4 regions of the Paenibacillus sp. FSL W8-0439 genome follow, and region 3 is predicted to be linked to each of the others. Evidence: riboswitches for the same ligand, from Rfam matches in the RefSeq annotation. Region 3 holds a riboswitch; each other region holds the start of a gene.

Evidence for each region. A riboswitch is a leader RNA that binds a small molecule or an ion and turns the genes downstream of it on or off. The one in region 3 is predicted to bind cyclic di-AMP.
Region 1: it holds a riboswitch for cyclic di-AMP, as region 3 does, so the genes downstream of both, MKX36_RS19910 (TrkH family potassium uptake protein) here and MKX36_RS00535 (C40 family peptidase) in region 3, are expected to answer to the same signal.
Region 2: it holds a riboswitch for cyclic di-AMP, as region 3 does, so the genes downstream of both, MKX36_RS00140 (3D domain-containing protein) here and MKX36_RS00535 (C40 family peptidase) in region 3, are expected to answer to the same signal.
Region 4: it holds a riboswitch for cyclic di-AMP, as region 3 does, so the genes downstream of both, MKX36_RS13320 (3D domain-containing protein) here and MKX36_RS00535 (C40 family peptidase) in region 3, are expected to answer to the same signal.

The regions. Positions count from the first base shown of each region.
Region 1 covers NZ_JBBPAK010000001.1:4,625,086-4,627,287, forward strand. The annotation lists gene MKX36_RS19910 (TrkH family potassium uptake protein) at 1-1,011, opposite strand, end outside; cyclic di-AMP (ydaO/yuaA leader) riboswitch at 1,412-1,564, opposite strand; gene MKX36_RS19915 (CPBP family intramembrane glutamic endopeptidase) at 1,826-2,202, shown strand, end outside.
Region 2 covers NZ_JBBPAK010000001.1:29,404-31,605, reverse strand. The annotation lists gene MKX36_RS00140 (3D domain-containing protein) at 1-1,040, opposite strand, end outside; cyclic di-AMP (ydaO/yuaA leader) riboswitch at 1,312-1,591, opposite strand; gene MKX36_RS00135 (TatD family hydrolase) at 1,792-2,202, opposite strand, start outside.
Region 3 covers NZ_JBBPAK010000001.1:134,576-136,777, forward strand. The annotation lists gene MKX36_RS00530 (GNAT family N-acetyltransferase) at 1-113, opposite strand, end outside; gene MKX36_RS00535 (C40 family peptidase) at 416-916, opposite strand; cyclic di-AMP (ydaO/yuaA leader) riboswitch at 922-1,059, opposite strand; gene MKX36_RS00540 (hypothetical protein) at 1,336-2,163, opposite strand; gene MKX36_RS00545 (M1 family metallopeptidase) at 2,175-2,202, opposite strand, start outside.
Region 4 covers NZ_JBBPAK010000001.1:3,135,287-3,137,488, forward strand. The annotation lists gene MKX36_RS13315 (polysaccharide deacetylase family protein) at 1-49, shown strand, start outside; gene MKX36_RS13320 (3D domain-containing protein) at 249-917, opposite strand; cyclic di-AMP (ydaO/yuaA leader) riboswitch at 924-1,093, opposite strand; gene MKX36_RS13325 (amino acid ABC transporter ATP-binding protein) at 1,337-2,059, opposite strand; gene MKX36_RS13330 (ABC transporter substrate-binding protein/permease) at 2,046-2,202, opposite strand, start outside.

The sequences.
Region 1 (2,202 bases), 4.5 Mb from region 3:
CACAATGTCTTCCCGTCCCCGCAGCATCGAAAACACCGCTCCAATGAGCAGAGCAAATGTAGTGGTCTTAATCCCGCCTCCAGTGGAGCCAGGCGAAGCCCCAATAAACATGAGTATGATGATAAAAAACTGCGTAGCCTGCCGCAAGCCTGCAATGTCCAGCGTGTTGGCACCTGCGGTGCGAGGGGTAACGGACTGGAATAAAGAACCCAGCAGTTTACCACCCCAATCAAGCGAGCCAAGCGTCTTCGGATTCGTAAACTCAAATACAAAAATGACAAGCGTCCCGACGACAATCAGAGCAGCTGTCATGCTGAGTACCACCTTGGTATGCAAGGACAGTCTCTTACGCTTGCGATAATCTGCCAGGTCAGACATCACTACAAAACCAATACCACCCGAAATAATGAGAAACATGGCTGTAAAATTAACAATCGGATCATATACATAACCTGTCAGGCTGCGAAATTCACCGAACAAATCAAAACCAGCGTTATTAAACATGGAAATGGCATGCCAGATTCCAAAATAAATCGCCCTGCCTACAGGCATATCAAATGACCAGCGAATCGAAAAAATAGCTGCACATACGCCCTCAATCATCAGCGAGTACCATAGCACCTTGCGGATCAATCCGACAATTCCTTCGACAGAGGTCTGATTCATCGCTTCTTGCAAAATAAGGCGCTCCCGCAAGGAAATCCGACGCTTGAACACCAGCGCGATCAAGGTAGCCATAGTCATAAAGCCAAGTCCGCCAATCTGAATCAGCGCAACGATGACAATTTGACCAAAGGTTGTAAAAAAGAGCCCTGTATCCTTAACGACAAGCCCAGTTACACAGGTCGCGGAAGCGGCAGTAAACAAAGCGTCTATAAACGCAAGTGGTTTTCCTGTTGTATTAGAAATGGGCAGCATTAACAATAAACTACCTATTAGAATGATAATGGCAAAGCCTGCAACGAATATTTGCGGTGGAGAAAGCCGAAGCCAGCTTGCATTGGGATTCATTTATTCATCACTTCTCCTCCTTGGTGAACTATGAGCATGGAGATCGCTCAGCTCATAAAATCACCAATTCTTTTCAGTTTCTTTTATAAATCAGAAAAGTATCCGCAAAGCGGGATACTTTTGCCTTTCAATACTCACTACACTTTATACGTAACTACCTCATGGAACGTTTGATGACTTTAAGGCGGGCAGCAGCGAAGCGGTCCATTTGAATCTGGAGAAGCGATAGCGCTCGCCTTTGACTCTGAATTTTACCCTTATCAAGGTCTAGAAAATCAAAAAAAATTCAGTGGCAACAGCGATTGGAAGATCAAATGGAACGCGCAGCGTCCTTAACTCAGCAAACTTTTATTCACACTTATACACACAAAAAAAGACACCGGAAAACCGAGTGCCTGACTTGGTTCCTGCCCACAGCCTACGAGGTTAGCTGACGGATTCGGGCAGCACAGTATGCCCTATTTACACTTCCGATCCATCAGGATCGGCTGTAAAATTCACCCCAGTAACATGGTTCCCCCGTTTTCTCACAGAAATTCGGCTTAAATGTATGTCATTACCCATATATTTCATAGGCATTGCCTCAAGATTATAATCCTTCTCTATCCAGATCACAAAACCGATTTCGCCGAAAAAACGTGAAATTGGCTTTAATTTGCGATTGGACATCGCTTAATCACAGCTTATCTAATTTTATTAAAACTTTAAAGTGCTTTCACTCTGTTTTCATGAATATCGCTGGTCTGTTGGCGGGAACCTGTGCAGTATGATATCTTTAATGGATGTTCTTATTTACAGATTAAGGAGGAAACTCATGAATCCTATCGGGAAACCGGTCGTGCTCACGGCCAACTTCAAAAAATTAGGCTTGCTGGGCGGGGTTGGCCTGATTTGCTTTTTTATCTTTCAATTGCTTATTCCCTCGCTTAGCAATCCAAGTCCGGAATCATTGATGAATGCAAAGGTCATCAGCAAACAAGAAGCGATCGTACACGCCTTGGACTTTGCCCGTTCCGAGCTGGGCTATACGGAATCACAGCCAGAGAAGCCTGTCGTGACCTATCAGGCTGAAACAGATTTGTACGGTTATTTATCCAGAGAAAAACTGCTTCAAGCGTACGATCGTACATGGAAAAAAAATTATCCTTATGAAACCTTTCGGGTTGATTTGCCTGATTCCTCAGCGAAGGG
Region 2 (2,202 bases), 110 kb from region 3:
CCTTTAATCGCGCCACCGGTATCCTCCGCACGGCGGAAGCCCACCCCTTCAATATACACCCACCACCCGATTGGGATTACACTCGGATCGACAGCGATGGTGCGTCCTTCCGTGACACGCGTGCCGGAGGCGGTACGTGTACCGATACCTGGCTCCTGTGCGGAATACGCCGTCATGGAGACATTTTGTAAAACTTTTCTATAATTAAAATTAATACCTGCTTTACGGACAGCACTGCCCGAACTAACCTTTGTAGCCTTAACCGCATCTTTAGGGCCGATGGAAGCAGCTAGAACGACCGGTTTCTTCTTCGTTCCTACCGCAATTACCTTATCCACACGATTCTGTGCGACTTCCTTGTTGACCAGCTGTTTGGATACCAACTTTCCATCATGGTATACTTTTTGAACATGCTGGACTACCACACCCGATTTGCCACTTTGAATGACTCGATTATCGCCTTTATAGAGACTTGGATCTGCCGTTTTGATGACCTGATAAGGCACTTGTTTTTTCTGTTCGACCTGCTGTTTCTTCACACGGACGATTTTTATGTCCATGTTAGCTGAAACAGAGGCATCCAACGCAGGGTAAACTTTATCCGTTGATGATAATTTATAGCCCGAAGTGCGAATGGCACCCTCTACTGTATTTTCTGTTGTGTACAGCTTTTTCGTCTTATTGCCTGAGGATACTTTAACCTGATTGGCACGTTTAATGACTACGCGATCCCCATCCTGTACTGCCCCATTTAGCGGCATGGAAATTGTATCATGCGGCTGAAGTGAAATAGAATGCTCATTGAGCAAATCTTGGAGCTTGGATTCCCGGGTTTCTACCGCAGATGCCTTACCATCGATGACAAAAAAGACTTGTTTTTTAGATTGCGTGTACATCAGAATTGAAATCATAATCGTTAGTGCGATTAGAAAAATAGCAACCAAAGCAGCCTGGCGCACATTCTCTTGCTTCCAACGTAATACGTAAGACATGCTGGATGAGCGTGACTCATGGGTCTCCTCTTTTCGGAAAATGCCCATTTCCTCCGTCCTCCTTACATAGCCCGCCGTCTGGAGTAAGACATAGTTGATCGTTGACGTGACTATAACAGATTTTCTACAAGACAAGCCCGTACTGCGACTGTCCTGCACCATGTACCCGTCTTCGCGGCATGCTGTCCTCCCCTGTTTAACCACAGTATGATGACAGATTTTCTTTTATTCACAACAAAAAAAGCCAAAGAAAGAGACTAGAGAGCTCTTTCGTGGCTTCCGACATGTGTGAATATGCGGGAAAACTCATGCACGAGATGGCTTCTCTCTTGTTACGCTTACGGGGTTAGCTGTCGGGTTCGGACGTAGAGAGTCGCCCTAGCTTAGGTCAACCGCTCATGGCGGTCGCCTTCACATTCACCCCGAAGACCCAGAAAGAAATCGAAATACGGCTTCTCTACCTGTTCATCCCATTCGGGAAATGAATTTCGGTTGAGCCGGCTGCTGAAGAGACATTCTCTCTTGCACATACGCCGGACGTACTGTAAGCCATATCGGTTCCCCCGTTCCCTGCAAAAGGGACTCAGCGAGACTGGTTCATGAAATGATTTGTTGATGTTTACACTCAACAACAATTCACTGAAAAGATGATATCCTGTTTACATGCATGTTGTAAAGCAGGTTTCAAGTACATTTTTTAAAATATTCGGTTAAAAAATTGTAATATTCTTGAGTTTCCTGCAACAAAATCATAATTAGCTCCGTCTATCTCTTTATTTTGATTGATTTCTTCGCTTTTTCACTGAATGTCAAATCGTTCCAAAGCATTTTGGGTCGTAATGGATACCAATTCCTCCACTCTAATTCCCTTAATTTGGGCAGCTGCCTCTGCCACCAATCTCACATGGGCCGACTCATTTCGCTTCCCGCGAAACGGATGAGGCGTCAAGTATGGCGCGTCCGTTTCAATCAGCAGACGATCCAGCGGAACCTGGGCCAGTACCTCTTTTGGCTGCTTGGCATTTTTGAACGTTATGGGCCCGCCAAAGGAAAGGTGAAAGCCCATATCCAGCACCATTTTAGCGGTCTCCCAGCTCCCAGAAAAGGAGTGCATAACTCCGCCAATCTCGCTCGCCTTTTCCTCACGTAAAATTCTCACAATATCTTCATGCGCATCCCGGTTATGGATAACAATTGGCATGTTGAGCTC
Region 3 (2,202 bases):
CAGGGAAGCCAGCCGTATATGTTGTAGGGGGGATCATAGCGCCACTCACAGATTTCAGCCGCTTGATGCTCGTCCATCGGTACGATCCGGTAGTTGGATATTGAGGCCGGCACTTTTCCATTCCTCCTTATGCAGGTACTTCAATCATTAACCACAGATTGTAGACAAGTTGTAGGAGAATGGCAAGCGTGTTTATTTCTTACCTAAGTCGGGTATACATTCAATAAGAAGGATTTACTGCTCATATGCTCCCCCAGCGGTGACGGTAAAACCGACGATGTTCGCTAAAATTGAAACCTTTTGAGGTGTCAGTTCGTCAGTAATGATAATCATTGCGATGTAGTGGACATAAAAAACCGCAATTCGATTCCGGCCAGAATCAAATTGCGGCTAGGGTTAGCTTGCTGTGCGGTAGTTATTCTACGTTGTCGTCATCAGGAATATCTGAAGCTACAGAATGGTAAGCGTCTGTGCTCATAATTCTTTTTGCACCGACATAACGGTTAGCGTAATAATTTTCGTTCAGTGAGCTAACTACTACACCACGTGAAGTCGAGGAGTGGGCGAATTTCCCTTCACCTACGAAGATACCTACATGGGAAACGCCTCTTCCTGTGGTGTTGAAGAACACCAGGTCGCCTGGTCTCATTTCATCGCGGGATACAGAAGAACCCATTTTGAATTGTGATCCAGATTGATGCGGCAGTTTAATTCCCAGTTTGTTGAATACATACATTGTGAAGCCGGAGCAATCGAATCCCTCGAGTGTAGTGCCTCCGCTTCTGTAGTTCGTTCCTTTGGCATCTTGGATGACCTGGTCCATCTTAGAGTCTGCAAATGCACTGCTGCCACCGAATGTAAAAGATGTAAAGGCAATGGCGAGACCCATGGCTGCGATCGTTAGCTTCTTCTTCAAAAAAAATATACCCCTTCCAATGCCTGCGAGGTTAGCTTAAGGATTCGGTAGAAGGTTCCCCTATGACCACTCTGTTGCGAGATCAATTCACCCAAACTGGTTCCCCCGCTTCCTAGGTGCCAGGAATTAGGCTTAACTTAAGATGTGCACCTTGGAGAGCAGTATTCACGACAACGATGTTTTTAAGATAAAGGTTACAATAAAGATTACAAAGTTGTTACTATCAGTTCACTGCGATTATTGTAACAAAGACAGCAGGCTTTGGCAAATGTTTCATCGCAAAAAGTTACAAAAAAAATCTGTTCCTAACGCTCTAGGAACAGATTCTGTTAACAGTATTCAGTTATGTGCCGTTTGCACGGGAAAGAAAAAAGTTTTTTCGACAGCTGAAAATACAGAAGAGAGGATATTGTGAGGGGTTAGCCTCTGCTGGAGATATCGATGTGCCATAGCCGATACTGTGAACTGATATGCCACAGCCTGACCAGACTGGTAACAAAATGATACGATTGTTGGAGAATCAGTGCCAACATACCGGTCCAAATCATCGCCACGGTGCCAAATAGACCGAAAACTAGCAACACACAAGTACCGAGCAACAGGGATACACCAACAGCCGGAAGAAGCTGGCGAAAGAAGGCGAGCAGGGAGGATAGTATGGTGTGACCACTGACAGTGCCCAGCTGCATATACAGGATGCACTGCCGAATGACCCAACCGTAAGCTATCCACCCCATGGCATAGGGCAACAAATGTAGCAGGTAAGAGGAAGATTGCAACGTTCCTACTACAATAGGATAGAGTCTCGGTACCACCCAAAAGGCGGGAAGCAGCAGCAAACCCAACTCGATGATGTAATACAATAGCGATGACATACCGTGGCGTTTCATCCCCTTGAAGAAGGACAGGCTTTGCGGTTCAGACGCATCGGTATGCAGGCTTTGATATATGCCAGCTCTAATGAAGGGAGTGATTAGTATGCGCAGTACGGTCGCCCCTAGTAATATCCACAAGTACACATGTACTTCCCGGCTGTCCATCAAGGCGATCTGTCCCTCCATCCAAAACAAGGTCTTTCCCAGTTCGTTTTGGCTCTGATCAGGATAACGTAGCAGCAGCGGGATAACGGCAGACTGTACCAGCCTATAGAGAAATACTCCCCACAGCAAACGATACAGAAATAAAATGATAACGATATAAAAGCGTATGCGTACCAGCGCCCAGCCTTCTTTTATAACAGTCCGCATCTATAGACACCTCACCATGACAGACTTCCAAGCAGTGTC
Region 4 (2,202 bases), 3.0 Mb from region 3:
CAAGTTTGTCACAGTCCCCCGGCTACTTCACACATCGGAACGAAAATAACAGTATGTCTAAGCCTCGTATATACCAACAACGTAAAAAGGCTGCCTTGACGAGCAGAATGCTTCTGCTTGTAAGACAGCCTTTTTTAGCGATAAACGACCGTACTGATAAGAAGTCGTCCCAGTTATATGTTGTGTGCTATAATATTAAGTTTACATAATATATATTATGTTTAATGAAATCAAATATATGCACAATGCTATTTATCAATAACGTACAGTTTCACATTTTGGAAGCCGAAGTCGTTCACGAATGATTTGTTGCCAGGGATAAAGATATCAATCCGCTTTCCGGTAATAGCGCTGCCCTGATCACGGGCAACGGCTACAAAAGAATGGTCTGGCAAGCCGGGATGGGAATAGCCTGTAACTAGCACCTTTGTTCCCATAGGAATGACTTTCGGGTCTACTGCAATTGTACCCAGTTTAAGCGGATTACCGTAGTAATCGACTGCACCCCATTTGCCATTTTCATCAGCTGCGGCTGAATATGCTGTTGCTTTAACATCAACAACTTTACTGTAATTGAATGTTTTGCCCCATGCTTCAATTGTTGGCCTCTCATTCGCTGGTGCTTTCTCCGTAAGAAGCTGTGGTTTCGAATCCGAAGCCGTCTTCACACTTTTTTCGTCTGGCACTTTAATTTGTAGACCTGCATATATGTTGTTGGACGCAATATCCGGGTTAGCCTTCGTCAAGTCATCTACCGATACCCCATAACGTTGAGCAAGCAAAAAGAAAGTATCGCCTTCTTTGGCAGTATGAAGCGAAGCAGCATTTGCTACTCCTGCTGTCTGTGCCAATCCTGCAATCGCTGCGGCAAGCACCGCAAATTTCATGGTTTTTCCAATATGTTTTAAGTGTTTCAAAGATATGTACCTCCTCTGTTATGCCTGCGAAGTTAGCTGTCGGATTCGGACTCAGGAGAAGCCCTATGCTTGTGCAATTCACCCCTAGGCATATTCCACAACATCTATATGACGCATTGGAATAATTGCCGTTGTTACGTCCCCCGCACTTCCCATGGTTTGAGCCCAGCACCTGAGTAATTGTTATCATTGCTGCTGCCCCGGTAAGTTTTGGCTTACTGCATAATATCACAATTTTGTAACCTTATCTGCATGAAAATGTTGGGAACCTTGAACATCATACTATATCCATTACAATTTTGTCATCAAAAATCGGTTTTTTGTTACGAAAATATGGAGATATGGTGACAAAAGGAGAAAAGCCCTCCGTGAAATATCATCACGAGAGGGCTTTGTCAATAATTCATAAAAGCATTTTCTTACAGCACTTTAGCCAGAAAATCACGGGTACGATCATGGCTTGGAGTTCCGAAAACTTGCTCCGGCGTACCTTGCTCTATAATTTGACCGTTGTCCATAAAGATGATTCGGTCTCCTACCTCACGAGCAAAGCCCATTTCATGCGTCACGATCACCATCGTCATGCCGCCTTCAGCGAGCTTCTTCATCACATCCAGAACCTCTCCAACCATTTCAGGGTCCAGGGCAGAGGTAGGTTCATCAAACAGCATTACGTGCGGCTGCATGGCGAGAGCACGTGCTATCGCTATACGTTGCTTTTGACCGCCAGATAACTGGTTCGGGTAGGTATTCTTCTTATCCTCAAGACCCACGGTCCGCAGGAGCTCCAACGCAATTTTCTCCGCTTCTTTCCCCGATTGCTTCTTCACCTGCGTTGGTGCAAGCGTCAGATTCTGCAGTATTGTTTTATGCGGAAACAGATTAAAATGTTGGAAAACCATCCCCATCTTCTCCCGAGTCGCATTAATATTATGACCACGGGCCGTAATCGGCTCACCCTCAAACAAGATTTCCCCTTCTGTTGGCTGTTCCAACAGATTCATACAACGCAAAAACGTACTTTTCCCCGAACCACTCGGGCCGATAATGACGACTACTTCACCTTTGGCGATATCTATATCAATGCCTTTTAAAATTTCATTCTTACCGAATGATTTACGCAGTTGTTTAACGGTGATCACTGGCTCTCAACTTCCTTTCCCATAAACCCAACAGCTTAGATAAGCTGAATGTCATTACAAAATAAATAGCGGCTGCGATTACGAATGGACTTAAGCCTTCGTAGGTAATATTCTTAATGACCTGGGCTTGATACATAATGTCC